DNA from 2 places in the Pseudarthrobacter sp. CCNWLW217 genome. Region 2 is predicted to be linked to the other one. Evidence: riboswitches for the same ligand, from Rfam matches in the RefSeq annotation. Region 2 holds a riboswitch; the other holds the start of a gene.
What was found. Region 2 has a riboswitch for cyclic di-AMP ahead of V9L18_RS15935 (hypothetical protein). Riboswitches for the same ligand answer to the same signal wherever they lie in the genome.
Positions count from the first base shown of each region.

Region 1: it holds a riboswitch for cyclic di-AMP, as region 2 does, so the genes downstream of both, V9L18_RS06365 (C40 family peptidase) here and V9L18_RS15935 (hypothetical protein) in region 2, are expected to answer to the same signal.

Region 1 covers NZ_JBBCBT010000004.1:55,249-69,752, reverse strand. Annotated here, with positions in the region: gene V9L18_RS06420 (ABC-F family ATP-binding cassette domain-containing protein) at 1-1,064, opposite strand, end outside; gene V9L18_RS06415 (hypothetical protein) at 1,351-2,085, shown strand; gene V9L18_RS06410 (hypothetical protein) at 2,082-2,819, shown strand; gene V9L18_RS06405 (LLM class flavin-dependent oxidoreductase) at 2,994-4,097, opposite strand; gene V9L18_RS06400 (alpha-mannosidase) at 4,195-7,227, opposite strand; gene fdhD (formate dehydrogenase accessory sulfurtransferase FdhD) at 7,342-8,232, opposite strand; gene V9L18_RS06390 (molybdopterin molybdotransferase MoeA) at 8,357-9,748, opposite strand; gene V9L18_RS06385 (DUF6457 domain-containing protein) at 9,745-10,038, opposite strand; gene mobA (molybdenum cofactor guanylyltransferase) at 10,081-10,692, opposite strand; gene V9L18_RS06375 (HNH endonuclease) at 10,738-11,238, opposite strand; gene V9L18_RS06370 (NlpC/P60 family protein) at 11,476-12,225, opposite strand; gene V9L18_RS06365 (C40 family peptidase) at 12,358-13,017, opposite strand; cyclic di-AMP (ydaO/yuaA leader) riboswitch at 13,088-13,251, opposite strand; gene V9L18_RS06360 (M23 family metallopeptidase) at 13,400-14,218, opposite strand; cyclic di-AMP (ydaO/yuaA leader) riboswitch at 14,229-14,441, opposite strand.
Region 2 covers NZ_JBBCBT010000014.1:23,476-37,979, reverse strand. Annotated here, with positions in the region: gene V9L18_RS16000 (hypothetical protein) at 1-340, shown strand, start outside; gene V9L18_RS15995 (PDDEXK nuclease domain-containing protein) at 510-875, opposite strand; gene V9L18_RS15990 (DUF1016 N-terminal domain-containing protein) at 872-1,141, opposite strand; gene V9L18_RS15985 (hypothetical protein) at 1,384-1,653, shown strand; gene V9L18_RS15980 (hypothetical protein) at 1,674-2,264, shown strand; gene V9L18_RS15975 (hypothetical protein) at 2,323-3,060, opposite strand; gene V9L18_RS15970 (FAD-dependent oxidoreductase) at 3,131-4,660, opposite strand; gene V9L18_RS15965 (DUF4383 domain-containing protein) at 4,805-5,272, opposite strand; gene V9L18_RS15960 (CPBP family intramembrane glutamic endopeptidase) at 5,468-6,286, shown strand; gene V9L18_RS15955 (hypothetical protein) at 6,329-7,228, opposite strand; gene V9L18_RS15950 (SPFH domain-containing protein) at 7,238-8,266, opposite strand; gene V9L18_RS15945 (NUDIX hydrolase) at 8,370-9,104, shown strand; gene V9L18_RS15940 (flotillin family protein) at 9,252-10,748, shown strand; gene V9L18_RS15935 (hypothetical protein) at 10,876-11,709, opposite strand; cyclic di-AMP (ydaO/yuaA leader) riboswitch at 12,120-12,279, opposite strand; gene V9L18_RS15930 (hypothetical protein) at 12,725-12,937, shown strand; gene V9L18_RS15925 (ribonuclease Z) at 12,987-13,880, shown strand; gene V9L18_RS15920 (dienelactone hydrolase family protein) at 13,963-14,504, shown strand, end outside.

The DNA.
Region 1 (14,504 bases), on a different contig from region 2:
TCCCGCAGCGTTGCCACCACAGCGCTGGAGCGGGGCGCCTGGCCGATGGTGAACTGCAACTGCCATTCCTTCCGCGGTTCCTCCACCACGTCCAGCCGGGCGATGCGGGACTCCATCTGCCGGACCTTCTGGGCCTGCTTCTCGGAGGACTCGGTGCTCGCGGCCCGGCGGATCTTGTCGTTGTCGGGGCTTTTCTTCATGGCGTTCCGCACGCCCTGGGAACTCCACTCACGCTGTGTCCGGGCGCGCGAGACGAGATCCGCCTTCGTGGAGGCGAATTCCTCGAAGCGTTCCCGTGCGTGGCGGCGGGCCACGGCCCGTTCCTCCAGGAAGGCCTCGTAACCGCCGTCGTAGACCGCCACCGAGTTCTGGGCCAGGTCCAGTTCCACAATGGTGGTGACGCAGCGGGCCAGGAATTCGCGGTCGTGGGACACCAGCACCACACCGCCCCGCAGTCCTTGCACAAACGCCTCGAGTTTGGCCAGGCCCGCGAGGTCAAGGTCGTTGGTGGGCTCGTCCAACAGCACAATGTCGAAGCGGCTGAGCAGCAGGGCGGCAAGGGCAACACGGGCGGCCTGGCCGCCGGAGAGGCCTGTCATGGGAGCGTCAGTGCCGGTCTCCAGCCCCAGGTCTGCAAGCACTGGAGGGATGCGCTCGTCCAGATCGGCTGCCCCGGAGGCCATCCAGCGGTCAAAGGCCAGGGAGTAGGCGTCGTCGGCCCCGGGGGCACCGGAACCCAGGGCCTCAGCGGTGGATTCCATCTCCGCCGTCGCCTGGGCGCACCCGGTCCGGCGTGCGATGTAGGCTGCAACCGTTTCGCCCGCCAGGCGTTCGTGCTCCTGCGGCAGCCATCCCACGAAGGCATCGGCAGGGGCCAGGCTGACGGAACCGCCCTGCGGCTGGTCAACTCCAGCCAGCAGCCGCAGCAGGGTGGACTTACCGGCGCCGTTGGCCCCCACTACCCCCACAACGTCACCCGGGGATACGGTCAGGGAAAGCTTGGAGAAGAGCGTCCGGTGGTCGTGGCCGCCGGAAAGGTCTTTGGCAACCAGGGTTGCAGTCATGGGGTCGATCCTCTCGATGCTGCCGGACGGCGGGGACCCCGCTGGGGCGCTGGCGCGGAATGACGCCCGGGACTCCGCCAGAAAACCGCGGGAAACCGCAGGAAATCCGGGTGCTACCGCCCTGCTCGTGAGGGGGGCATAAAAGAACCCGCTGGTCCGGACTTGGGGGGTGTACGGACCAACGGGCTCGACCATCGAGCATAGTCGAATCGACACTCCGCGTAAAATCGCCAAGGGTTCCGCAGGCTAAAATTGAGGCATCCGTCCGTTCTGAAGAGAGCACTTCATGCCCCTCCCCGCCAAGGCGTTCCAGCGCTGGCTGCAAGGCATTGCGCCCAACGCCAGCACGGCCGATGTCTGCCGGATCTCCGGGATCAAACGGACCACTTTGGCCCAGCAGTTGGTCCGCGGGAAGGTCGCCGAGGCCACCGTGGTGAGCATCAGCCGCGCCTATGGCGTCAATCCGGTCTCGGCCCTCGCCGGCTTCGATGCCTACCGCGACCTGGCTGCGACAGTCCCACCCACGAGGTGTGAACTGGTCAGCCAGATCTCCACGCCTGACCTCCTGCGCGCAGTGCTGGCCCGCTCGGCGGTGGATCCAGCCGGCCAGACCTCGGCCGAGCCGCCCCCGCTGAGCCCGGCACCGCATGCCACCTCCGTCAAGAACTGGGTTGAGGCAATCGACGACGGCGAGCTGAGGCACCGCGTCTCGGCCGCCACCGGCGTCGCACCCCAAAACTACTCGGCCCAACTGAGCGCGAACCGGCTCTCCCCCGAGCTGGCCATCGCAACTTCCGTCGCCGCAAGCGTGGGCGCGGCAGGCGGGCTGGTGGCCACGGGACTGATCACCGAGGCAGAAGCTGGCTGGTCGGCGGACGCCCGCCAGGCCGCCTTGGACAGCCTGCCCGACGGCGAACTGACCACGTTGGCCGGCGACCGGCTGCAGGCCTTGGGCAAAACCTTGAAGCGCCAGGAACACGACCAACAACAAACCGACAAGATCTGGGAGAACCTCGGATGATCGAGATCCTTCAGTGGTCCACCCTGGCCATCTGCGCCCTGGTTGCCATCGCCAGAGTTCCAAGCATGCTGAGAGGTGAAAACCGGACGCTGTTCTGGATCTTTGCGCTCATGACCCTGGCCATCATCCTCAGCATCGAGGCGCCCTACGTGGCCATAGACCAGGCGCTGGGCGGATTCAATGTGGCAAACCTCATCCTGCGCTTTGTCATCTTCGCCGCCATCCTCTGCGTGGGCATCCGTGTCACCCGGGGTTTCGGCGCCACCGATGGCTACCGGCTGTTGACCGGCCCTGTCGGAATGATGGCGCTGGCCCTGGTGTCGCTGGCCGTTATTGGTATGTTCATCATGATCGACTCACAGGGTTCGTCCGCGGGGTTGGCCGGAATCTCGCGCAAGGGCGGTCCGGATGCCGTGCTGGTGGAATACTACGGTGCGGCTGGCAGGGCGTACCCCACGTACGTGTCCCTGGTGCTGTTGCCTGCCATGGTGCGGGCAGTCCGCGGTTCGCTGCCGCTACCCATCCGCACCGCGGCCTTCCTGCTGGCCGTCGGAGCAGTGGCCATCGCCTTAACGCTGTTCTTCCCTCTTATGCCGTCCAGCTGGGGGCCGGCCAAATTCATGATCAACTACACGGCAGTGCTGTGCTTCGTTGTGGGACTGGCGATCATCTGGGCGGCCAAGGTCGGTTATGGTCGCAACGCGGCAAAACAGAGGACTTTTACTGAAAAGTAACCTCGACAAATTCACAAAATCATTAGAATGTGAAACAATCATGAATGTGTGAAGGCGAGGCGCAGGGCGTTTACGAACGGGGATAAATTCTTAGACGTTGCGCCTCGGATGTCTTCACGCGCATTGGGGGGATGAGTGGTGGCGGCCGTTGGGGACCGCCCCCACTCAGCCTATTTAAGGCGTGGCGTGGCTCACGGCCTGCCCTCCGGTCCCGGCAGCCCGCCCCAGCTCACGCTGCACCAGTGGAAGTACCTCGGTGCCCAGCAATTCGATCGCTTCGAGCACGGTTGCCTGCGGGACTGAGGACAGGTCCAGTTGGAAGATCTGCCGGTCGTGCTGCAGATGGCCGTACATCCTGACGATTTTTTCGGCCACCTGCTCCGGGTTACCTACGAACAATGCGCCGCCGGGCGCCGCCTCCATGTTGTAGGTGACTCCGCTGGGGGTGGGAAATCCCCGTTCTGCCGAGATCCGGCGCATGGTGTCCATCCAGTACGGCCGGAAGGCCTCCTTGGCCCTGCCTGTTGCAGCTGGTGTGTCCCGCAGCACCAGCCCGGGGGCACTGACGCCCACCTTGAGTCCGGCGGCTCCATGTCCGTGCTCGACGGCGGTCTGCCGGTAGAGCGCCGCATGGCGCTCGAAGTTCCGTACCGATCCACCCAACAAGGCGTACATCACGTTCTTGCCCAGTGCTGCGGCACGCACTGTCGACTGAGGTGTTCCACCAGTGGCGATCCAGATGTCCAGCTCACGGCGGCCGTCCTCCGCCGGGAAGGGGCGCGGCAGGATCTGCGCCTCATGCAGGCCGGAGCGGAACTTGCCGCTCCAGGTAATCCGCTCCTGCGCATTGAGCCGGAGCAGCAACTCCAACTTCTCCTCGTAGAGGGCGTCATAGTCCTCCAGGCGCGCCCCGAACAGTGGATACGACTCGATGAAGCTGCCGCGGCCCGCCGTAAGTTCCGCACGGCCCTGGCTGATCAGGTCGATCGTGGCGAACTGCTGAAAAACCCGCACCGGGTCCTCGGTACTGAGGACCGTGACTGCGCTTCCCACTTTGATTTGCCGGGTCTGCGCCGCAACGGCCGCCAGCACCGTGGACGGCGACGTGACGGAGTAGTCGGCGCGGTGGTGCTCCCCGACCCCAAAGTAGTGAAGTCCTACCTCGTCGGCGAGGCGGGCCCTCTCCAGGAGATCCTGGGTGTTCCGTTCAGGAGAGACCACAGTGCCGCGGACGGGATCGCGGTGGATATCGCCGAAGGTGAAGATTCCTAGTTCCATGCCTTATCCAAGCAATAGATGCATTTGCATATTCCCGCAGGCGGAATCAGGGGGACGGATCCTCAGCCAGGAGCGGGCGTAAAGCCGGCTGGTGGCGTCAACGGACGAACCTCAACGTGACCAGTTGGAAGGGGCGCAGTGCCAGCGTGACGCCGCCATCCCCGGCCGGTGCCACGCCTGGCGCTTCGACGGGCCGTTCCAGCAGGTCAGTGGCGTACGCCTTGGCGGCCGGGAAATTCGCCGTCAGCAGCCCGGCCGAACGCTGGCCCAGGGACTCGTAAAGCCGGACGATGACATCCCCCGAGCCGTCCTCGGCCAGCTTCACGGCCTCGATAACCAGCGCGGCGTTGCCCACGGTGAACAGCGGTTCCGCCGGTTTGGCGCCACGCACCATCCGCGGTGCCAGGTTAGTTCGATACCCTTCCTCCACGGCCTCGGCGATACCGGCACCCGGGCGGATGGTTACCGTCAGTTCGTGATGTCCGCGGTCAGCAGCGGGATCGGGAAACTTGGGGGCCCGCAGGAGTGATAGCCGAACGGTAGTGGTGGTCCCGCCGTCGTCCTCCCTGATGTTCCTGGTGACGTCATGCCCATAGGTGGACGAGTTGGACACCGCCACGCCGTAGCCCGGCTCGGCCACATGGATCCATCGGTGGGCGCAGATCTCGAACTTGGCAGCTTCCCACGAGGTATTCACATGCGTGGGCCGGAAGACGTGGCCGAACTGCGTTTCGGAGGCCGATCGGTCCGCCCGGACATCCAGTGCGAATCCGAGCTTGAGGAGCTTCTCGCTCTCCTGCCAATCGACGGCCGTAGTGATTTCCAGTGAATCGCTGCCTGGTGCCAGAACAATCCGCTGGGTGACCGGCGAGGACCCGGCGACACGCTCCACCACGACGACGGCGGACTGGCCGTGGGTCTCCACCCGAACAGCCTGGGCCTGGTCCAGCCGCGTGACGTTACGCCGGTAGAACGCGTCGATGTCCCACGCGTCCCACTCGTTGGGGGTGTCCCGGTGCAGTTCCAGCAAGTTGCCGCGCTGGCCGGGAGCTATGGCTTCCCGTCCGCTGGCGTAATCCGAGAGGGACGCGATCAGGCCGTCAGCATCCAGGACTGCGCGGATGACGCCGTTGTCCAGCACGTACCCGCCGTCCTGCTCCGATACCGTCGCTGGTTGTCCGGCTGCCAGCCGTTCGGCGGCACCCAGCGCGGGGACGCCGTCACGGGCGTGGGGGGCGGCGTTGAGCAGGAAATCATGGGGGCCTTCGCCCAGCAAGGCGGCCGCTGCCTCCGCGATCAGGGCTTCGAGGCCGGCGCTGATGGCAGCATAGTTCCTTTCGGCATCCTGGTGGACCCAGGCGATGGAGCTGCCGGGCAGGATGTCGTGGAACTGCTGGAGCAGCACGAGGCGCCAGAGCCGCTTGAGTTCCGCTGCCGGGTAGGTGAATGACCCGCCCGTGCGGACGGTTGCGGTAGCGCACCAGAGTTCGGCCTCGCGGAGCAGGTGCTCGCTGCGGCGGTTGCCGCGCTTGGTCTGGGCCTGACTGGTGTACGTGCCGCGGTGGAGTTCAAGGTACATTTCGCCCACCCACACGGGAAGGGCGCTGTACTCCTCCTCGGCCTTGGCAAAGAAGCTTTCGGCGGAGCCCACCCGGACCTTGGGCGATCCTTCAAGGTCAGCGGTGCGGTGGGCGGCGGCCAGCATTTCGCGCGTAGGTCCGCCGCCGCCGTCGCCATAGCCGAACGGAACCAGGGAGGTGGTGCCGCGCCCGTGGTCGCGGTAGTTGCGTTCGGCATGCGCCAAATCCCGTGCGCTGAGCTCGGAGTTGTAGGTGTCCACTGGCGGGAAGTGCGTAAAGAGCCGCGTCCCGTCGATCCCTTCCCAGTTGAACGTGTGGTGCGGCATGCGGTTGATCTGGTTCCAGGAGATCTTTTGCGTGAGGAACCAGAGGCTGCCTGCCGATTTGACGATCTGCGGCAGGGCCGCTGAGTAGCCGAAGGAATCCGGCAGCCAGGCTTCACGGCATTCAATCCCGAACTCGTTGAGGAAGAAGCTCTTGCCTTCGATGAACTGCCGGGCCATGGCTTCGCCGCCGGGCATATTGGTATCCGATTCCACCCACATTCCGCCCACCGGCACGAACTGGCCGGCCTTGACCTTCTCCCGGATGCGGCCAAACAGCTCCGGGTAGAACTCTTTCATCCAGGCAAGCTGCTGGGCCGATGAGCAGGAGAACACAAAGTCCGGGTCCTCGTCCATCAGCGCCACGACGTTGGAGAATGTCCGGGCACATTTGCGGATGGTTTCCCGCACGGGCCAGAGCCAGGCGGAGTCGATGTGGGCGTGTCCGGTGGCCACCAGCTGGTGCGCCGAGGCATAGGCCGGCCTGGAAAGCACCTCTACGAGCACCTGGCGCCCGGCTGCGGCCGTTCCGGCAATGTTGTCCGGGTCCATGGCATCCATCATCCGCTCGAGCGCACGGAGGATTTCGTGGCGCCTCGGCTGCTCCATGGGCAGCTCATGCATCAGCCCTGAAAGGGTCCAGATGTCCTGCTGGAGCTCCCACACCGTCTGGTTGAGTTCCGCGATGGCGATGTGGCCAAGGCGGTACTGCGGCGCAGTGCCTGCTGTCGCCTTGTCTCCGTAAGGAGTGGCCGCGAAGGTCCAGCCCTGCGCGACGTCAGGGTTGGCCGCAGCCTCAACGTAGAAGTCCACGGCCATGCCGCTGCCAAGAAGTTTGAGCGGGATGTACTGGTTCCGCGGCGAGATGGCCTTGATGATGGTGCCATCCGGGCGCCATGCGATCCCCTCGCACTGGAAGCCTGGCGCCTCGGTGGTGAAACCAAGGTCCACCACGATTTCAACTGTGGTGTCAGGATCGGTTCCCCAGGATTGCGGGACGTCGCCCTGCAGCCTCAGCCACTTCGTCCCCCAAGGTTTGCCCCACGCGGCACCCGGCTCCTGGGGCACGAAGTCGTGCCGCAGCGCCTCCATCACAGTCACAGGCTCGTCCGGCACGTCCCAGGTGCTGAGGTTCAGTGGGACGGTGCGTGTGTAGACAGCGGGGATGATCCGTTCGCGCACGAAACGGTCCAGGCGGACTTCCGTGATCCGGCGGTCGTCATGCAATGTAAGCCCTCTTTAACGCTTGAAACTGGATCAAAGTGTCCATTCGATGGATAAAATCTACTGCGTCGTAGCTTAATAACCAAGCCTCCGCGGGTCCGGCTGCGTGCCAGTTGCTTATCCTCGAAGTTCCGCCGGATCCTCGGCCGGAACAGGGACGGTGATCCTGTGCTGCCCGGCGTAGACGTTCAGGCTTGTCCCCCGGCTGAACCCCGCCAAGGTCATTCCGGACGCCTCGGCGAGTTCTACCGCCAGGCTGGAGGGCGCGCTCACGGCGGCCAGCACCGGGATGCCAGCCAGGGCCGCCTTCTGGACGAGCTCGAAGGACGCCCGCCCGGAGACCTGGAGCACCAGTCCGGACAGCGGAAGCATCCGTTCCCGCAACGCCCAGCCCACCACCTTATCCACGGCGTTGTGCCGGCCAACATCCTCGCGGAGGCACAAAAGCTGCACCCCGCCGTCGTCCTCTACCCTGAACAGCCCGGCGGCGTGCACTCCCCCGGTGACGTCGAACACCGCCTGCGCCTCGCGGAGACGGTCCGGCAGCGACGCGAGGACTTCCGCGGGCACCGACAGCGGGTCCTCGGCAGGGCTGTAGTGCGATGACTTCCGCACGGCTTCGATCGAATCGGTGCCGCAGATGCCGCACGAACTGGACGTATAGACGTTACGGCCGATCGTCGGGACGTCCACGTCCGGACGCAGCTGTGCCTCCACGACATTGAACGTCTGCACGCCGTTTTCGTCCTCCCCGGCACAGAACCGCAACGACACCAGCTGCTCAGGAGTCCAGATGATCCCCTCGGACACCAGGAACCCGGCAACGAGGTCAAAGTCGTCGCCTGGAGTGCGCATCGTGACCGAGAAGGACAGGGAGCCCAACCGGATCTCCAAGGGTTCCTCCACGGCCAGGGTGTCTTCCCTGTGCCGTATGGGGAACTCGAGGGCCTGGGGGGACCCGTCCAGCACGTACCGGTGGACCTTGCGGCGCTGCGTCACACGGCCCATAGCTGTGCCCCGTCCTGCCGGCGGAAGCCATGCAGTATGTCCCGTTGCTGCCGTCGATGGCCAGGGTGCCTGTTCATGACTCCATCATTGCAAGGGCAAGGGCACTAAGCCAGCGGCGCCACGGTCAGCCCAGCAGCGCGCTCCAGTCCACCGGGCCTGCCGGCGCCGCGGGCTTGGAGCCGGCCTTCCGGGCAGCCCGTGCAGGGGTCTTGGCCCTGGTTCCGGGTTTTTCTCCGGTGGCGAGCGGCGGCCCCCACGGCAGCGCGAATGCCGGGACTGCTTCACCGAGCTGCACCCCGTGGGGCGGCACCACCATCACACCGTGGGCGGACGCCAACCCCCGCATCATGCCGGGGCCGGTGTGCTGGGCCGGCGACGCCATGCCGTACAGCAGCCGGAACGGGATCAGCCGGGTACGGCCGGGATCAGGCTCGATGGTGGTTCCGGAGGGGACTTCCTGTATTTCCGGCATGGACCCGTGGCCAAGTGCCGCGAGCAACGGCGCGCCTACGGTGGACAATGCCATCATGGCGGCCAGGGGGTTTCCGGGCAGCCCGAGGACAAACCGTCCGTCGGGCAGCTCCGCGAGGACAGCGGGATGGCCGGGCCGCATGGCGATCCCGTCGATGACCAGCCGTCCACCCAGTTCGGCGACGGCCTGGCGCAGGTGGTCAGTTCCCGATCTGCCGGTACCGCCGGTGGTGATGACGACGTCGGCAGGCACGACGGCGGGAACCTCACCGCCGGGCTCGGCGACGTCTTCCAAGGCAGTGAGCCAGTCTTCGTAGGAGTCGCCGATCTTTTCCTGCCCGGCGGGAATGCCCCTCAGCATTTCCACGACTGCAGCCAGCTGGGGACCAAATGTGTCACGGACCTGCCCGGGCGCCGGCAGTCCATGGGTCACCACTTCGGAGCCGGTCAGCAGGAGTTTGACCACCGGCTTGCCTTGCACCAGGAGGTCGTCATGGCCGGAAAGGGCCGCCACGGCAAGGTGGGCGGGATTGAGGGTAACTCCTGCCTTGACAAGCACGTCACCCACAGCCGCTTCCTCCCCGGCTTTCCTGATGTGCTGGCCGTTTTTCGGTTCGCCGGGGCGGGCGCCGCCGCCAACCATCAGGACCGGGAGACCGTCGTCGTCAGTGCCCAGCACTGCGCTTTCACTGCGGAGCACGGCTTTGGCACCGGCCGGGATCAGGCCACCTGTGACGATGGGGCTGGCCTGGTGCGGCGCCAGCCGCTGCCCGGCCTCGGCCAGGATCCAGGGGCCGCTGCCGTTGACCGCCCAGCCATCCATGGCGGACGAGGCGTAGTGCGGCATCTCCTGGAGGGCTGTGATGTCCTCGGCAAGCGTCCGGCCAAGGGCCTGCTGCAACGGAACGCGTCCCGGGGGTATCGGCACGGCGCAATCGAACGCAGCCTGTCGGGCCTCTTCCCAGGTGTGGGCCAGATGCCTGGTTTTTTCGTCGTGAGTGTCCTGCCTGGGTGCGTCGTCGTTGTCGCCGGGGGCAGCCGTCATTCGCGCGGAGTCCCGGCGGATTCAGAATCGTAGTCCACGGCCAGGGACCGTGCCACGTCCATGGCAGCGGACATTGACGCGGTGTCCGGCGCCTTCCCCGAGCCTGAGGCCAGGCCGGCGGCGAAGCCTGCGATAAAGGTGGTCAGGGGCGCTGCGGGCCGCACTACCGAATGTGCAGCCACTCCGGCGAGCGAGAGGATGGCATTGACGTCTATCTGGACGTCTTCGAGTTCGTAGGCCTGAAGGAGCGCCCTGCACCATTCTTCCAGCGTCTCATCCTGGCTCTTCACTGTATGCCTCCCATTCAACTGCGGCCATGCAGGTCCGGTACCTCATCGTGGTTCCCGGCCGGCCACTCCAAGCGCGGCGGCATCATCCCAGGTGTCTACGTCATCCGTAGAGCCCGCCGGGACGGTGACAAGCTGCACGTCCAGCCTAGCAAGGAGAGCGGATACTGAACCGTTCATTAAGGCCCCGCGGGAGTCAAGGTCCTGTACTGAACGGTGGAGTGCGGGAGTGCTGTAAAAGCCCACCAGGGGTTGGCGGTGGCCATCCGGCGAAATGGCCATGGCGCCGTCGCCAGGACCAAGCGACCGCCGAAGGGCATCAATGGCCTGGCCCACCCTGGGCATGTCGCAGGCCAGCAAGAGCGTGAAGGGAGGACGCGGCCCGGCGGTTCCATCGAGCGCGGCCAAGCCTGCTGCAATGGCCGACGCCGGACCGGCAAACGGCGGTTCTTCCCGACACCTGAGGACCCCCTCGGGCAGGCGTCCCGGGTCCGGGCCGACCACCACGGCCCTCCGGGCACCCCCGGCTGCTGCGAGGGACCGCTGCAGGAGGGTGTCGCCGTCGTAAATCAATGACTGCTTGGGGACGCCACCCAGACGGGACGAACGGCCGCCCGCAAGGATTACCGCGTCAAATTCGTATGTATCAGGAGCCACCACTCCAGCCTAGCGGGGCGGGTGTTGTCCGTGCTTTCAGCCGGGTCAGGCAGCCCGTTCAGGCAACAGGAAGGGATCCCACGCCGGTGTGGGTTTCTCCAGCTCCTTGATTTGCCAGATGGTCCCATGCGGTGGTTCCGGGGTGAACCGGAGCTTCCACCCCATCTCCCCCGGCGTGTGGTCGCCTTTGACGTTGTTGCAGCGTAGGCAGGCGGCCACGAGGTTTTCCCAGGAATCTGCACCGCCGCGGGACTTGGGCTGGACGTGGTCAATGGTGTGGGCTGCTTTTCCGCAGTAGGCGCACCGGTGTCCGTCCCGGCGCAGCACGCCACGGCGGCTCACGGCGGTGGTCTGGTTGTACCGGGGGCGGATGTAGCGGTTCAGGAGGATCACGGACGGGCGGCCCAGAATCTCCTGTGGCCCCACTACAGGGTCCTCGCCTTCGGCTACAACGCTTGCCTTCCCCGTGAGCACAAGGACCAGCGCCCGGCGGAAGGTGATTACCGCCAGCGGTTCATATCCAGCATTCAGAACGAGAGTGCGCATGCACGTACCTCTTCACGGCCGCACCCGTCAGGGGCGCGAGGGCCGGCTGCCCTCGGCATGTCCGGGCTATGGATCGACACCACAAGAGTAAACAAAGAAACCCGGGATCAACTAATCCATGGTTTCGGGGTGCGCCCGTGTCGATCGCCTCTTACCGGGTCTGGGCCCGGCTGCGCCGTTAAAGCGCAAGGACCCCCGCCGTAGGGCGGGGGTCCTTGCCAAGCGTTGCTACGGAAATTAGCTGACGCGGATGAAAACCGGGCCGGAGCCAACGTTGGCGCTGAAAACAACGGTCTGGTTGCCGTTGTAGCCACCGTGTACGGCCTGGCCGTTGCCGGCGTAGACAGCCACGTGGGCAACGCCCGCACCGCCATCGGCGTAGTAGATCAGGTCGCCGGGCTGGGCCTCGGCGGCACTTACGGTCTGGCCCAGGGACAGGTAACCTGCAGGCCAGTCGTGGAAGTTGATGCCCACAGCGGCCAGGGAGTTGGTGACCAGCATGGTGCAGTCCTGGTTGACGCCCAGCTGGGCGTAGGCTGCGGACAGGATGGCCTGGCCCTTGCTGCTGGCGGCCACAGGTGCCTTCGGAGCTGCAGCCGCTACCTTGACGGTGGAAACAGCCTGAGCGGCGGGTGCGGGAGCCTCAACCTCAGGCTCAGGTTCCGGCGCTTCAACCACGGGAGCCGGCGTGGTGGTCACCGCGGGCTTCTCGTAGGAGATGGCAATGGTGGAAGCGGCCGAAATGACCGCCGGAGCGGCAACCTCAACCTCAACGTTGGAAGCGGAAGCCGATTCGCGCTGAACGTTGGTGTCTGCAGCGTTGGCGGCGATACCACTGGTCAGGACCAGGCCGGAGGCAGCAGCGATAACCGCGGCCTGGCGACCCATGCCACCGGCGTTGTCGCCGAGGGCCTTGGCAATGACAGCCAGCGAGTTGGTCGTGGTGACCTCCGCGCGGTGCCGTGCAGCAATTGCACGTGTAGTCATTATTTCTCTCTTTCGTTTTCCTCAGGACCGCACAGGCAGGCCAAGGGCTTTGGGTGCGCCGGCATCTTGGGGGTACGCCGGCACACCCCGAACGGGGATTTAGCGAAAAGTGTTCTAGCGGGCGCGGTTCTTCTACTTCAGGGTGTAGAAGGATCCGCCGCCCGTGGAGGCCACGGAGTGCAGCAGCGTTCCCTGTGACGGGTTCAGGGCGCTGATCATCATGCCGTTGCCAACGTAGATGCCTACGTGTGCGCCGCCATTCTGCATAACAAGGTCACCGGGAGACGGTGTTGACGTGGGGGTCATTGCCGTCCACGCGTTTACACGGGGAATGCTGATGCCTGCCTGGGCGTACACCCACTGGGTGAAGCCGGAGCAGTCCCAGCCGTTGGGCGAAGTGCCGCCCCAGACGTAGGGGTGGCCGATTCCGGTGTAGGCGATTGCGGCCAGGCCGGAGGCGGCCGCGGAAGATACCGCGTCCGTCAGCTTGCTGGCTGCGGGGGCCTTTGCGCCTGCTGCCCGTTCCGTGTCAGTGGACTGTGCACGGACCGTTTCGACCTTCGGGGCCGGCGTGGTCTTGACCACGGGGCGTTCGAAGGAGACGGTGGCGGTGGGGGCAGCGGTGACGGCAAGCGCCGTCTGCGAGCCGGACTCGGTGGAGGCGGAAACGCCAGCGGTGGTGTCCGCTGCGTTGGCCGGAAGCCCCATGCTCAGGATCAGACCTGATGCAGCTGCGATGACAGCAGCTTGGCGACCGACGGTCCCGGCATTTGCACTGACAGCCTTGGACACGGGGCCCAACGGGTTGGTGCGAACCGTTTGTGCGCGGTGACGCGCAGAATTATGGCGTGAAGACACGAAGGTAGCCTCTCCCAATGCCTACGAGGTGAGCTGTCGGATTCGGATGGGAGTTCACCCGGCCACGCCGCTTCCACAGGAAGCTTTGCGACTTAACCCCAAGGCCTTCGAACTTCAAAGGCCAAAATTGGTTCCCCCGCCCCTGCCAGACGATGTCATGCGAACGGACCTTGAGCGGTGGCAGAGCTAGGCAATCCACTCAAGAACGTCAACTTCGGAAAAGTTGACGCAAGTTAGACGGTACAGCAGTTCAGAGCGAATGTCACATTCAGGTCACGGCATGTCACGCAAATGTGAGAGTTTTCCATCAGTTGGGCTAGAGCCAGCCGGTGGGGTCAACGACTTCGCCATTGACCTGGACCTCGAAATGGAGGTGGCAGCCTGTGGAGGCGCCGGTGGTGCCGCTGAGCGCCACTACCTCGCCTCGGCTGACCGTTTGGCCAACCTTGACGTTGAAGGAAGACAGGTGGTTGTACGTCGTTTCAAGGCCGTTGCCGTGGTCCACGACCACGCGGTTACCTCCGCCAAACTGGTGCCATCCCGCAAAGGTCACAGTGCCGCTGGCGGCCGCCAGGACAGACGTGCCGCACTGTGCCACGTAGTCCTGGCCGCGGTGGAAGTCACCGGAGCCGCCAGTGATAGGACTCACGCGATAGCCGAATGGGGAGGCCGTAACCAGGCTCGCCAGCGGAGCACCGAGGCTGCCGGCGGAGGCGGCCCGGGTGATGGACCCCGCTGACTGGGCGCTCAAGAGTTGCTTGAGCTTGCCGTCCGGATCACCCATGGTGACTACGGATGAGCGGCTGAAGTCGATTTTTGCGGCTGCTTCGGCGGAGATTTCAGGCTGCGGAGCTGCGGAAACAGCCGATGTCTGCTGACCGGCGTCCGGCGTGGCCAGGACGGGACTGGTGGCAGGGACGGTGACTGTGAGCACCAGGCCGGTGGCCGCGAGGGCGATGCCGGCCTTTTGGCCCACCCCACTGGCCGCTGCGAAGTCAGTGATTTGCCGGAAGGGTCCCCGGCGGCGGCGCGCATCGCGCTGTGGATCCCGGGGCCTGTCCGCGGCCACAGCTGCAGCAACGCGGGGCGCTGCTACGGGGCCCGCTGCGCGGCGGCGGCCCCTGGAATTCTGCATGGTCAAGAACGGTTCCTCTCTGGAAAGCCTGCGAAGTTAGCTGTCGGATTCGGGTCAGAGAGTTCATAGACCCGGTCCGCCGTAAGCAAGCTTCGGCGCAGAGATATCCCGTGAGGATCCTTCGCTGGAAGAGGCTTGCTGCTGACGGACTTCACCCCAAGGCAGCCTTGCGACTGCCGGTTGTGGTTCCCCCGCCTCTGCCAGTTGGTGACTCGTACTACTGATCTGCTGGCAGAGCTCGGCTCCAGATCAGGTAACGCTTTTGTATCGACGCTTGGCGTTAACT
Region 2 (14,504 bases):
TCAAGTGGACAAGGGGATGGCGGAAGTCGAGGCGATCAGCCCGCAGCTGCATCACTACATCAGCCATCTGCACATAGCGCTCAGCGGCTTCATCGCTGCAACCGGTCTCGCCATTGCGGGCCTGTCCTGGTTCGGGGTGCGCCGAGGGGAACGGTGGGCCTTCGCCACAGCAGTTGTGGTCCCGGCCGTCGGCCTCGCCGTGGCCCTCCCCGCACATTACCCGTGGGGTCTGGCCACGCTTGGGCACCTCGGCCCGGTCTACCTCGCAGTCCTGATTTTCCTGGCAGGGGTCGGCGTGGCCTACAGCGGAACGCGAAGCCCTGCGGTGAAACACGACTGAGGTGTCCTCGTTCGAACGAGTCTGAGTCACGGTGATTCCGCCTGGTTGCCTGGATCCCCTGGCTAAAGGCCCTGCGACAGCTCGGCTTCGAGTTCGCTGATGCTCGGCAGTGTTGAGGTGAATTCCTCCGGCAGGGACTTCACTATCTCGGATTCCCATTCGGCAATGCCTATCGGCTTGGAGAAGCCCCGCAACGAGTATTCGGCCACCACGTTGTTTTCTTGGTTTTGCACAGCAGTAGACCGATGGTCGGCTGGTCATCCGCATGGGCGAGAAGATCGTCCACGGCGGACATGTACATGTTGATCTGGCCCAGGTACTCGGGTTTGAAGGCAGTGGCCTTCAGCTCGACCACAACGAAGCAGCGGAGCTTGAGGTTGTAGAACAGCAGGTCGACGAAAGATTCGTCCGCCCCGATAGTCAGCCGGACTTGCCTGCCAACGAAAGCGAATCCCTGGCCGAGTTCCAACAGGAACCTTTCGACGTGCACCACCAGTTGCCCCTCGAGCTCACGCTCATTCCGTTTGCCCGTCATGGCCACGAAGTCGAAGACGTAGGAGTCTTGAAAGACTGCTGGGCAAGGTCCGAGCCCGACGACGGCAAGGTCGCTTGGAAGTTGGTGATCGCCTTCCCGGAACGTTCGTGGAGTTTCGTCTCGATGTGGTGGGCGAGTACGTTACGGGACCAGCCATTTTCGACGGCGGCGGCTGCGTACCAGAGCCGGGCGTCCGAGTCCCCAAGTTTGTCGAGGAGGATGACGTTGTGGCCCCTTCCCAATGTTGCAACAGGCTGTTGCAACATAGGGAAGCGTCCCTGACATCTAGGACCACGGCCAATTGAGAATCATTCCCATAAATGTGTGGACTTATCTCAGAAGACCACTGGAGGTTCTGAATAGTGAATACTCGATTCGACGGACTAGCGGCCGCCGCTGCCCTTGCATGCATCATCTCTCGGCAGGCTGTGCGATATCCTCATCCCGAACTGACCCGTCAGCTCCCAAATTGTCGACCTCCGAGGCTCGCGTGTCCTTGGAGAACACCATGGACCGGGCCAGCCTGTCGTGGCCGGTGGCCAATCAACCCGTGAGCCGCGAGAGCGCCGATTTGCTTCTTCAAGGCTTTGAAGAAGTGGCCGCGCGCACTGACGGGGATTTACGCACGACCCTCGACGCGTGGACAGACGGCTTCGACTTCTACGCCCCATATGTCGTGGCCAACGACCCGGAAGGGGCAGCGGCGGCCGCCAATGACGGCCAGGAGGAATCCCTCCTGTTGGCGAACACAAATTTGGCTACGTTCTGCCATTGGTAGCCGCGACAAAAGGGGGAAACATGCACAAGAAAGTTTTGGGACTGCTCACCTGGGCGATGGCCAGCCTCGTCCTGACCTCGGCGCAGGCCGCCTACGCCGCACCGAAGGACGGACAGGGCAATACGGCCGAACGTAAAGCTACGCCAGAAGAAGTCGCCGAGCTGCAGAAGCTGCAAAAGATCGCGGGCCAGCCAGCCATCTATAAGCAGTTAGCCGGTGAGACCACCGGCGAGATGATTACCACCCAAGCCTTTGACCCGTACGTCTGCACGCTTAATCCCTCAGTCGTGCACCCTAGGCAATCGTCCGGCTACGGCTCGGTCGGAGCCAAGCCCTATACCAAATGCCTGGTCGGAACGCCCAGTCAGATCAGCCACAGCAGCGTGCTGTACATCGTGGAATGGGGTGGTCTTTCCTGGGTCCCCATGGCGAGCAGAGGTCAAACGGGCTATAACACTCGTAGCCTGACGCTGACTTCTCTCGAGTGGTTCTGTAAGAACTGGAACACGTCGACGTTCGTGCAAACAACGAACGGAACCAGCGTGCAGGCGGGACGGACGTATTACTCATCAGTTTCGACGGTGAAGACCCCATTGAGCTGCGGCAAATAGCCTCCCACAAGCACACGATTGACGGTGCCGCGCCGAAGGGCGCGGTGCCCTCACCGTTTCAGCGGTGTTTCGGTATTGACGAGGACAAGTCGGTGAAGGGCGTGACATGAAGAGTTTCGAGCTCCGGGAGCGCTTCCACTTCAGACAGGACAGCGGAGGGCACTCCGAGAACGCTGGAGTCAAGGTCGATACTCGTGCCAAGGCACCAGCTTCCGTCTGCCGGCCACAGGTAGTTGGGCGTGAGACCGTTTCCCTGAGCCCATCCGAATGCCGGCGTCAGCATCCACCTGGCGTCGGCCAGCTCGCGGCTTTCAAGGCTGTAGAGCACGTACTGCTCGCCCTGGATGGAGACGGTGTCCCCTTGGCGGATGGCCCTTGCTGATTCACTGTCCTCTACGACTGGCTCCCACCCTGTCCAGAACGCTGCCAGGACGGGTCCGTCAGTCGTCTTGCTGAGGACGCGGGCCAAGGCTCGGAATCCTGCGCCATCGAGGCGGCCTTCCTCAGGCGGGTACACGGTGCCAAGCCCCGGCACTGATGCCGGCTCCCCATATGCTCCGGAGAGCTCGGCCCATCTGATTCCAGGTGAGAGCCTGCGCCCCAGTGCAGTCGCGACAGCCTCCCAGCTTGCCTCGGGGGAGAAATTGTAGCCAGGAGCAGCTGTCCCGGCGGGGTGAGCTTTGTGGAGAATGCGCAGATATGACTCAAAGACGGCGGGTACGATGCCCTCGACTTTGGCCGAGCGGTCAATCCGGTTCAGCCAGTCAGCTGGACGCTGCGCTTTTTCGAGTTTCATCGAGCACCTGTTCGCATGGTCGTCTCTCGTTGTTGAGTCCAACGTACCGGGGGAAAGACCTCGAAGGCGATCAGGGCATTGGTGCGGGAGGGAGGTTCTTGGCAGCGGGCCCATGAATGACGGCCCCGTCGGTAGTGAAACGGGAGCCGTGGCAGGGGCAGTCCCAGGTGGCCTCGGCGGCGTTGAAGCCGACGGTGCAGCCCAGGTGGGTGCACGTGGCGGAGACTGCGTGGATCTCCCCGTCGGCGTCCCTGTACACGGCGGTGCTCTGACCGTTGACTTTGATGACAGCCCCGTCGCCCGGCAGCAGGTCCGCCTGGCTGGACCTGCCACCCAGTTTGCCAGCCAGTACGGCCGCCACGGTCCTGACATTCTCCTTCACGAACCGTCTGGCGCTGGAAACCGGCGTGATCCGGTTGCTGTTGAACACCGGGGCCCATGGGTTCTTCCGGCCGCTGAGGGTGTCAGCGAGAATGAGCGCGGCAGCGGTCCCGTTGGACAGGCCCCATTTGCGCAGCCCGGTGATCACATACACGTGTTTGGCAGTGGGGGACATCAGTCCCACATACGGCAGCCCGTCGAGCGGCATGCCGTCCTGTGTTGACCAGCGGTAGGCGATCTTGTCCACGCCAAGGCGGTCGTGGGCGAATGCTGAGAGCCTGCGGTAGCGTGCGGCTGTGTCGCCGGGCTCGGACACGCTGTGGCCCTCGCCGCCCGTCAGCACGTAGCTAGCCCCGTTGACGCTGGCGGTCAGAATGGAGCGCATCGGTTCGTCGACGCTAATGAAGGTGGCGTCCAGCGGTGGCGTGTCCAAGCGCCCGGCCACGATGTAGGAGCGGTGCGGATGGGACCGCAGGTAGAACAGGCCCTGGCCGCCCCACGGCACATTCGTGGCGACGATGATGTCGCGGGCCCGGATGCTGCCGTTGTCGGTATCGACTCGGGCAGGTGAGCCGTCATGGACGTCCTGCGCGCGGGTTTCCTCGAAGACGAAGCTGCCCTCGCCATTTACCGCGCGGGCCAGACCCTGGAGGTACTTCACGGCATGGACTTGTGCCTGGCCGTCGAACCGGACGGCGCCCTTGACGGGGAACGGCAGGGGCACCTCGACGGTGAAGGTGGCTGGGAGGTCGAGCAGGGCGGCAAGGTTGGCTTCGGCGCGCACGAGGTCGAGCGCGTCGTCAGTTTCGGCGTAGGTGTAATTGGCGACCCTGCGGAAGTCGCAGTCGATCGCTTCGGAGGCCACAACCTGGGCGACGTGTTCAATCGCTGCCTGGTTGGCCTGCCCATAGATTCGGGCAGTGCCAGTGCCATGGCTGCGTGCAAGTTCCGTATAGGCGAGGCGGTGGAGGGAAGTGACCTTGCCGGTGGTATTGCCGGTGACGCCCGTTCCAATGCGGGCGGTATCGATGACCGCTACGCTCCGGCCAGCCCGTTTGAGCGCCAGCGCTGCGGTGAGCCCTGCGATGCCCGCCCCGACTACTGCGACGTCGACGTCGAGATCTCCGCTCAGGACGGGAAAATCGGTGGTTCCGGCGGTCGCGACCCAGAGAGAGGCAGGTTCACCTTCGGGCCGATCACTGTCCGCTGCATCCTTCACTGCCTCACCTCAGGATCCTGCTCTACTACCCGGCTGTGGTTTGCGCTGCGTCAGCCGCCGCCGCAGAGGGACAGCCGGCGGCCGGCCCGGGATTTTACCCGGGGGACGGCCGCCGTCGTCGGTTTTCCACGAACCGTGGAGGAGTTACATAACGCTTTCCTTCTTCTCCATGGCATCCCGGCCCAGCCAGAGGCCCAGGCCCACCATGCCAACACCCAGGACCAGATGCAGCCAGTTGTCCGCTGTGTTGAATGGCACGAAGTTTGCGGCCGCGTTCATGTCAATGACAAGGCCGTAGATCCACAGCAGCAGGTACACAACGCCGCCGCCAAGCAAGAACCAGCGGGCCATCCGGTTTGTCCTGGCCATGGCAATGCCGGCCACGCCAAACAGCAGATGCACGATGTTGTGCAGGATGGACACTTGGAAGACGCCAAGCAGCATGGCCCCGGACTCATGTCCAGCAAAGGTCATGGCGCTGTAATTGGTGGTGACTCCCGGGATGAACCCGAGGACGCCTACCAGCAGGAAAACGGCACCAACAATCATGGCGGTGTTGTGAAGCGTCAACCCCATCATGTGGTGGTGGGCGGGGTGTGAAGCGGTAGTCATTTTGGTCTCCCATTCACGCAAACTGCCGGCTCTTCAGGTGGAGAACCGGACCGCGGCAAGGAGTCGCAGGAATCCTGCCGACGCCCACATCGTACTCCTGAAAACCGCGCCTGGGCAGGGGAAACAGTGCCGTGGGGGCCGACGGGAACATACTGCCTGCCGCTCCATCTTTTCCAGAAGTGACATGCTTGAGAGGTGACAACGCTTTCGACGCAACCGCCCCGGACCGCGCTCACCTGGAAGCTATTGCCAGCGGTCCTGCTCTCGGCATCCGGAGTGCTGCTTTTTGGCGTCGAGAATGACCTTTTTGGTTACGGGCTGCTGGCCACGAGCCTGGTGACCGCGGCACTGATCGACCGCGAGTTCGTGCGGCACCTGGTGCTGGTTGCCGGGGGAATGGTTATCATCAGCCTGGTTCCCTTGAACGCTGACCTGAGCATCACACACATGACCCTCATGGGTGGTGCCCTTGCGCTGGCCGTGCTCCTACCGTGGCTCGTGTCGCGATTCGCCTACCGCGAGAACATCATCACCTTTCCCGTGAACACGGGCCGCCGCTGGCCGTTGAGCGCGAAACTATACCTGATTGCTGTTGTGGCCCTTGGGTACTTTATTCTTCCGGTGTACCTGATCAGCACAGGGGTCTACCAAAACTGGCCGGACGCGTCCGACCCCACCATCTTCTGGCGGCTCTTCCTCGGTGTGAACGCTGTTGGCATTTGGGACGAGCTGTTCTTCATCTGCACCACGTTCACCCTGTTGCGGCGGCACTTCCCGGACTGGCTCGCCAACATCCTTCAGGCCGTGGTTTTTTCGTCTTTCCTTTGGGAGATCGGCTACATGGCCTGGGGTCCGCTGCTGACGTTCCCGTTCGCGCTGTTGCAGGGATACACGTTCAAGCTGACGAAATCGTTCACCTATGTGGTGTCGGTGCATTTGCTCTTCGACTTCGTTCTCTTCCTCGCGCTGGTGCATGCCCACAACCGCGACTGGCTGCCGATCTTCCTCTACTGAGCCGGTTCCGCAGACATCGCCCGTATTAAGGGGGCTGGATGCCTACATCACGAGCCGCAGCGGCCGTTCGCCCAGCTGTACCGTGATTTCCTGGCCCCAGGATGCCGTGAGGCGGTCCTCTTCCATGCCATCGCCGAACACGACGAGCTGGTCGGATGCAACGGTTATGTGCAGTATTTCGCCCGACTCCAAAACACCCTCGGTCAACGAGATTCCGGTGATGGGGGAGGGCCACGCTTCGCGGACGAACCAGGCCAGGCGGGTATCTGTTGGTGCGGGCAGGGGGCGTCCTCCGCGTTCGAGGGCGATTGATGCGCACCATCCTGTGGCTCCCGTGCCGGTAGAGACGATCAGGCCGGACGAGGAATGGCGCTCGGACCGTCCATCCGGCGCGGTCAGCCGGTACCGTGCCGACTGGTGTGAGGCATGCCCAATGAAGATCTCATTGAGTCCCGAGAGTTCCTGGCCGTCGTCGAGCCGCGCGGTCACGGTAGTGAGCTCATGGCAGCCCAGCCGCCCCGCAGGCCAGGCCGCTGCAGCTTCCTTGAGCAGCCTTGCCGCATCCCTGGGCGTGTGACGGACCAGGATGCCCGGGTTCACTCCGGGCTCCGGGTCTATCCCGATCACGGGCTGGCCGTTGAGGTATTTTGCCGCGTTGGCCACGAGCCCGTCCTGCCCCACCACGGCGATGACATCCTCAGGTGTGAGCAGGAAACGGCTAAGGTCCGCGCGTTCCACTTCGGCATGACGCCACTCGGCGGGAACAGCGGTCCGGAGCGACGCCAGGGCTGCGGTGAGCCGGTCATGGCGCTCCTGCACGTCCTGGATACTGCGGCCCCTGGTGCGGAGGAAGAATTCGGCCTGGCCCCGCGTGGCGTGCCGGTCCAGCAACTCCTGCAGCTCAGTCCGCCGGTGGACGATGACGAGGCGGGGGTTTGCCATGGCGTGGCCCTACTTGGTGAGTGCGGTTGGCGTCGTGGGGGTGGCGGGCTCCCTGAACAGGCCTGCGAGTGCTCCGCTGAGCAGGTCCGGCGTGATGGTCAGGTTGCCGATATTCGGCAAAGACCCGGCTGCATCGCGGAGCGCCAAGGCCAGCAACGTCGCCTGCTCCATGCCCCGGTAGACCTCCATGGTGGCGGCTTCCCTGGCTGCGGCGGCCTCACCGACCAGGCGGATCTGATTTGCTTCGGCAGCGGCACCGATGTCCTTCCGTTCGGCGGATCCCCGGGCCTCAATCAATCCGGCGGCGGCCTTTTCCTCGGCCTGGCGCCGTGCGTTGGCGCCTTCCTGGGCAACCAGGTGTTCGCGCCGGGTGGCCAGTTCGATCTGGCTCGCCATTTCGTTCTCGGAGATGGTCCGTTCACGCTCGACGGCGACGGCCCTGCGTTCGTACACGGCCCGGTCGGCTTCAGACTGCAGTTTTTCGCGGACGGGCGTCTGCAGTGCCCGTTCGACGTCGGATTCCGGCCGGACCGCCAGGACCTGGACCCCGAGGATCTCAATACCGGTGGACAGCAGCCGCGCGTCGGTCCTCAGCGCTTCGGTGAGGACAGCGCGGAGTTGGCTGACACCGCGCTCGAGGGCTTCGGCGAGCGTGGTGGTGGCGATCTGGTCGATTGCGTGGCTCTGGCACAACTGGCCGATGATTGTGGCCACCTGCTCGCGACCGGTGGCCGGGGCTGCACCGGCATGCTGGAGACCGAAGTCGAGCCGGTTGGATACTGAGACGGGATCGATAAAACGGTAGGTCACATTGGCCTGGACGCTCACGTCCTGGTGGTCCCGGGTGATGGCATGGAACAGGGTGGGCAGCTCCTGGTCGTCCACGGGGACCTCGCTGAGCACCGAATTCGCTGGCCGGAACCAGAATGCCTGGCCCACCCCTTGATGCTTGACTTGGCCTTTCTGCAGGTGGACGACGTAGCCGGTGGGGCTGCCAAGGAAGTGGCTGATCCAGGGGTAACGCTTGATGCTGGCCATGGGGTTCTCCTTATGATTTATTGTCGTCACTTCGACGATAACTAACCTTACGACTCGCTGGAACTTATTGTCAAGATGACGATAATTACCTAGGATGGGCTTCATGACCGAAACCCCTGCTGCGCCGGCGCGCTTTCCGGTGACTGTCGACGTCGTCGCCCTCACCGTGCGCGACGGTCAGCTGAACGTCCTCCTGATCACCCGCCTCATTGATCCCTTCCGCGGCAAACTCGCCCTCCCGGGCGGTTTCGTGCTGGCCGGCGAGGAACTGCTGGACGCGGCCGGCCGGGAACTTGCGGAGGAGACCGGCGTCGGTCAGCTCCCGGGCCATTTGGAGCAACTGGGCAGTTACGGCCCCAAGGGGCGCGATCCGCGGGGGGATGTACTCACTGTGGCCCACCTGCTGCTCGCGCCCGACTTTCCTGTTCTCGCGGCAGGGAGCGATGCTGAACACGCGGCCTGGTACCCCGTGGGCCAGCTCCTGGATGGCGGATTGCAGCTCGCCTTCGATCACGAGCGGATCCTCGCTGACGCCTTGGAGCGGGCCAAGTCAAAGCTCGAATACTCGCCCTTGGGGGCGGCTTTTTGCGGCGAAGAGTTCACCATTGCCCAGCTCCGGGCAGTGTATGAGGCCGTCTGGGGCACCCGGCTCGACCCCCGGAATTTCCACCGCAAGGCCACAGGCACCCCCGATTTCCTGGAAGATACCGGGCGGACGACGGCGGGGGACGCCGGCCGGCCAGCGGCCCTGTTCCGCCTGGCTCCGGCAGCCCGGCCGGCAGTAGGGCAGCCGGTGCGGGCTGTACTCAACCCCCCGATCATGCGGCCGCGGGACTGAAGCCCTGCCGGGTAGGGTTTGATGCATGACGCCTGTCGCCAATTGGGGCCCACACAAAGTTGTGGCAGCGGTTGAGTCCGCACTTGGACTCCGGGGCTCCATGATCTGCGATGACCAGGGCGATCTGACACATCATAGGGGGAAACAATGACAGTACTTTTGATTGGCGGGGGCGCACTGGCCCTTCTGCTCATCGCAGGATTTATCTTCTACACCTCGAGCATCCGGTTTGCCAAGCCGAATGAGGCCATGCTCATCACCGGCAAGAGTGATCCGAATACGACGGACGAGACCTCGGATGACCAGTCCCGTGTCATCATCAACAATCGGGCGTTCGTCAACCCCATCACTGAACGCGTCAGCCACATCTCGCTGTCCTCGCGCCAGGTTGAAGTCACCATCGAAGCCATCTCCAACAATGGCATACAGCTCAAGCTGACCGGCGTTGCACAGGTAAAGGTCGGGGGCGACAAGATTTCTGTCCGCAAGGCAGCCCAGCGGTTCCTTGACCAGCAGGACGCGATTGACCACTACACCCAGGAAACCCTCTCCGGCTCGCTTCGTTCTATCGTGGGTACCTTGAGCGTCGACGCGATCATCAAAGACCGTGCCCAGTTTGCTGCATCCGTTAAGGAAGAAGCCGAGCACTCCATGACCAACCAGGGTCTGGTCATCGATACGTTCCAGATCAAATCGGTTGACGATGCGGGCGGATACCTTAAGAACCTTGGCCGGCCGGAGGCCGCCCTGGTGGCACGCAACGCCAGTATTGCCGAAGCGAACTCCCAGCGCGAGGCGGCGGAAGCGAAGGCCCTGGCAGACCAGAAGACGGCTGAAGCTGAGCAGAAGCTGGCTCTCCGGCGCGCCGAATTGAAGCAGGAAACGGATGCCCGCCAGGCGGAGGCTGACGCCGCCGGCCCCCTTGCCCAGGCCGACCAGCAGCAGGCGATTATCCTGAAGAACCAACAGGTTGTGGCGCGCCAGGCCGAACTTCGCGAGAAGGAACTCGACATCGAGGTCCGCAAGCCTGCCGACGCCGCCAAGTACAAGGTTGAAACTGAAGCAGCGGCTGACCTTGCCCGACGTACCCGCATCTCGGAAGCCACGAAGGTTGAAGCTGCCGCTGAACTCGAAACCCGCAAGCTCAAGGCTGCCGGCAACGAGGTCGAAGCAAAGGCCCTGGCAGCAGCCAACACTGCCAAAGGCAATGCCGAAACCGAGATCAACAAGATCCGTGGCCTTGCCGAGGCTGAAGTAACGAAGTCCAAGGGTATAGCCGAGGCCGATGTCATTGGCCTGCGTGGTACGGCTGAGGCAGGGGCCATCGAAGCCCAGGCCAAGGCATACAGCGAGTTCAACGAGGCAGCCATCCTGAACAAACTTCTGGAGGTTCTGCCTTCCATCGCCCGGGAAATCGCTGCGCCGATGAGCGCCATCAGCAATATGACGGTCATCTCCAACGACGGCGCAGGCCAGGTGAGCAAAAATGTTTCCTCGGGTGTCCAGCAGACGGCACAGATGCTCAAGGACACCACCGGGTTCGACGTCATCGAAATGCTTAAGAACTTTGGCAATTCGACCCCCGCCGCGTCCACGCGAGGCACCGGCAACGGCGCAGTCAAGGAACAGGCCGGACCACAGTGATCACTCCCGGACCGGGGGACGGGTCCGCCGGATAACCCGGCCGGAACCAACAGAACGCCGCGGAACCCCTTGCGGGTCCGCGGCGTTCTGGTGTCTTCGTGGCTACGTCTTCTAAGGGGCCCCTGACTCAGTACCAGTTGTTTGTGGCGCCGAACTCGAGGGCTTTTGCGGGGGAGCCGTGGCGCTCCTTGATGTAGCTCAATCCTCTATCCACCTGGCTGGGACGCCATTTTACTGACGTGTCCCACAACTGGTTCAGGGCATTCATTTGTTCCGCGCCCCATCCATACGATGCCAGGCGGGCGGTGGCATACGAGCGTGTGTCGACTGCTTCTTCTGAGGCGTCTCCTGTAGCTGTAGCAGTGGGCGGGAGCGACGAGGCTGTTGGTGTGGGTGAGGTTGCCGGAGCCGGCGCCGTTGAGGGCGCCGCCGGTGCGGGGCCAGCCGACGACGTCGGCGCGGCGGGTGTGGCCGATGACATGACCGGTGGCTCGAGGATCACCGTGGGCCCGGGGGATGGCGGAACCGTGGCCTGCGATGCCGCGAGCATCCCGTCCAGCGTGGGCGCGTCCACTGGCATCGGGAGGTCGGCCACGGCTGGCAAGGCAGAGGCGCCGGGATCCTCACCTGGCTGGGAATCATCAGTGCCCGGGGTGGCCTCTGCCGGTGCGGCGCCCGGCGTGCCCGGGGGAGTGGAGGCGGCTGGCTGTGGTGCCGCACGTCCGCTGCTGTACGTGGGCAGCGTCCCCTTCGTCGTATGGGGCGCATCAGCTGCGTCGGGGGCATCTTGGACGGAGGACTCATTGCCGAAAAAGGGCAGCTCGGTAGCCTGGCTGGCCGTTCCGACCGCAAGCACTACGGCAAGGGCGCTGGAAACGACGGCCATCCGATGACCCATGACGCGAAGCGAAGCGGCCCTCCTGAGGACGGCTTGGGCCTCGGAAGTGAAAGCGGATGCCATCTGTGGGCTATGTGCTGTCGCCGGCCTGCTCCTTGGGGCCGCAACGGGTGTGGCCTCTGCGGGCTTTCCAACTGGTTCGCGTCGCTCCCGGGACCGTCGCGTTGTCTCCGGCACGGCCTCGCTTTTTGGAGCTGACGTCGTGGGTGCTACAGCTGCAATTACTTCGGTTGCAGGTGACGCAGCGTCCGCCTTGGGTGACGATTCCGGGGCAGTCGGGACCTCGAAGGCCGGGCCCCTGACTCTTCTTCGGCGCAGTGGGGCAGATGCCGGTCCTGCCGGAGTCGGCGCGGGATGCGGCATTTCTGCGCCGGAACCGGTTGGGGTGGGTGGAGTGGTGATGACCGGCGCAGTTTCTGCGCGGTGTCGCCCGGCCCGAAAAGGGCGCGACTGATCCAGCGAACGGGACATGGTATTTGCCTCTCAACGCCTGCGAAGTTAGCTGTCGGGTTCGGAAGAGGTCAACCGGCCGGCACGTTCAGGCGTGACGGCTTCACCCCAAGGACCGCTGCGAAACGGCCCGAAGACTGTGGGTCCCCGTCTCTGCCTTACTGTGTTGGGAGCCCGGGATGTGGCAGAGCTCGGCGTCACCCCGGACGCGGCCCGATCCAGATGGGCCACCCGAAAACCGTACATGAACCACCCCCTAAAAGTCACGTTTAGGTAACAGGAATGTCCGGAGTGGTGAGTCTCCTTGCTTGCCGAGCCCATTCTTCCGCGCGGGAGGATCGAAGAGTAGGCTGGATAAACCGTTAGGCAGTATGCGGCCGCCATTGCAGACTGGGTGTGAGTCCACCCCAGCATCCTGGAGGGATTCCCCGTGGCCGCAGCCAGCGCCAGTCTCCCCATTGCAGGCATCGCACGGCTGTGCCCGATTTCGTGTTGGACGATTCCTTATTGGATCGAGCCTCCACGCAAGCGCGTCATCACTGGCCCCTGACAGTCTCCCTTGGATTATGACAAGCGCTCAAGCCACTGCCCTGACGTTTAAATCCGTAAAAAGTGAAGAGGAGTTGAGATGGACGCCGAGGCCGTTCTCGGGTTGATCGGTGGCTATCTGGCCACTATGGCTGGGGTGTTCCTCCTGTACGCGCCCGTCCTTATCCTTGTTGTCTGCCTGTTGATGACAGCAGGCATGCTGCAACTGTTGGCATGGCCTTTTGTCGCCCTCTTCCGGAAGTTGCGCCGGAAACCTGAACCCCCCTCGGACGGGTCCTGGCTGCTGCACTAAGTACCGTCCCAGCGCTCATCGCCAAACCAGGCTTGGTTACGCTATCCCCATGCGTGACCTCGTCATTCTCGGCACAGCCTCCCAAGTCCCCACGCGGACGCGGAACCATAACGGCTACCTGTTGCGGTGGGACGGCGAGGGCCTGCTCTTTGACCCTGGCGAGGGAACCCAGCGCCAGATGCTCCACGCCGGGGTAGCGGCCAGCCAAATCACACGCATCTGCCTGACCCATGTGCACGGCGACCACTGCTTCGGACTGCCCGGCGTGCTGTCGCGGATGGCCTTGGACGGCGTTGCCCATCCGGTCCACCTGCACTTTCCGGCTTCGGGGGAGGACCTCGTCCGTGCCCTGGTTGCGGTTAGTTCTCCCGGGATTGATTTGCGGCTGTATCCGCACGGCGCCGCGGGAACCGTGGCGCCCGGCCTGGAGGTCCAGCCGCTAAAGCACCGCATCGAAACGTACGGTTACCGGCTCACCGAACCAGATGGCCACACTTTCCTTCCGGATAGGCTGGCCGCGGCAGGAATCAGGGGAGCCGACGTCGGGCGCCTGGAGCGTGAGAGAAGCCTGGGAAACGTCCGTCTTGAGGACGTGACGGTGGCCCGCCCCGGCCAGAAATTCGCCTTTGTGATGGACACCGCCCCTTGCGCGGGCGCGGAGAAACTGGCTGAAGGTGCGGATCTGCTCGTGGCGGAGTCAACATTCAGCAACGACGACGCCGGGCTCGCCAGGGAGTACCGGCACCTCACCGCCGGGCAGGCAGGGGAGTTGGCGGCCAGCGCCGCCGTCGGCACGCTGATCCTGACGCACTTCTCCTCGCGGTATGGCGATGACGTCACGCTCCTCGCCCGGCAGGCCCGGGACCGTGCCGGCGGGGCTGCCGTCATTGCCGCCCATGACCTGGACCGGATCGCCTTCCCTAAACGCCGGCAACCGCACTAAACAACAACCCCCGCAACGTCCGGCGCCCCTTGCCCGTCGCCTGACATCGGAGGAGGATGTTTGGGCATCCCAGGAGGCTCCCATGATCCAGCTTGGCAAGTTTGAGAAGTATCTGATCGAGGAATTCTTCGACGATTACCGTGCCGGGGACATGACCCACCGCACGTTTACCCGCCGCGTCGCTTTCATCACCGGAAGCATGGCAGCGACCTCGGCCGCAATGTTGCTCGTGGGCTGCACCCCCGAAGAAGTCCCGCGGAGCACCGACCCCATGCCCACCCCCTCTCCAACGTCCTCGGCGGCAGGCAAGGGCACCGCGGCCGCCGGTGCCGTCCCCGGAGCCAAGAGCCCGCTCTCCGTTCCCGAGGGAACAACAGGGCTGACGACGTCGACAATCACCTTCCCTTCCAGCGGCACCGACATCAGGGGCTACCTTGCCCGGCCCGACGGGGGAGCGGCCGGTCCTGCAGTGCTGGTCTGCCACGAGAACCGCGGACTCACCCCGCACATCCAGGACGTTGCCCGGCGGTTCGCCAAAGCCGGCTACAGTGCGCTGGCCCTGGACCTGCTCAGCAGGGAGGGCGGGACTGCGGGGATGGATGCCGACGCGGTACCTGGTGCGCT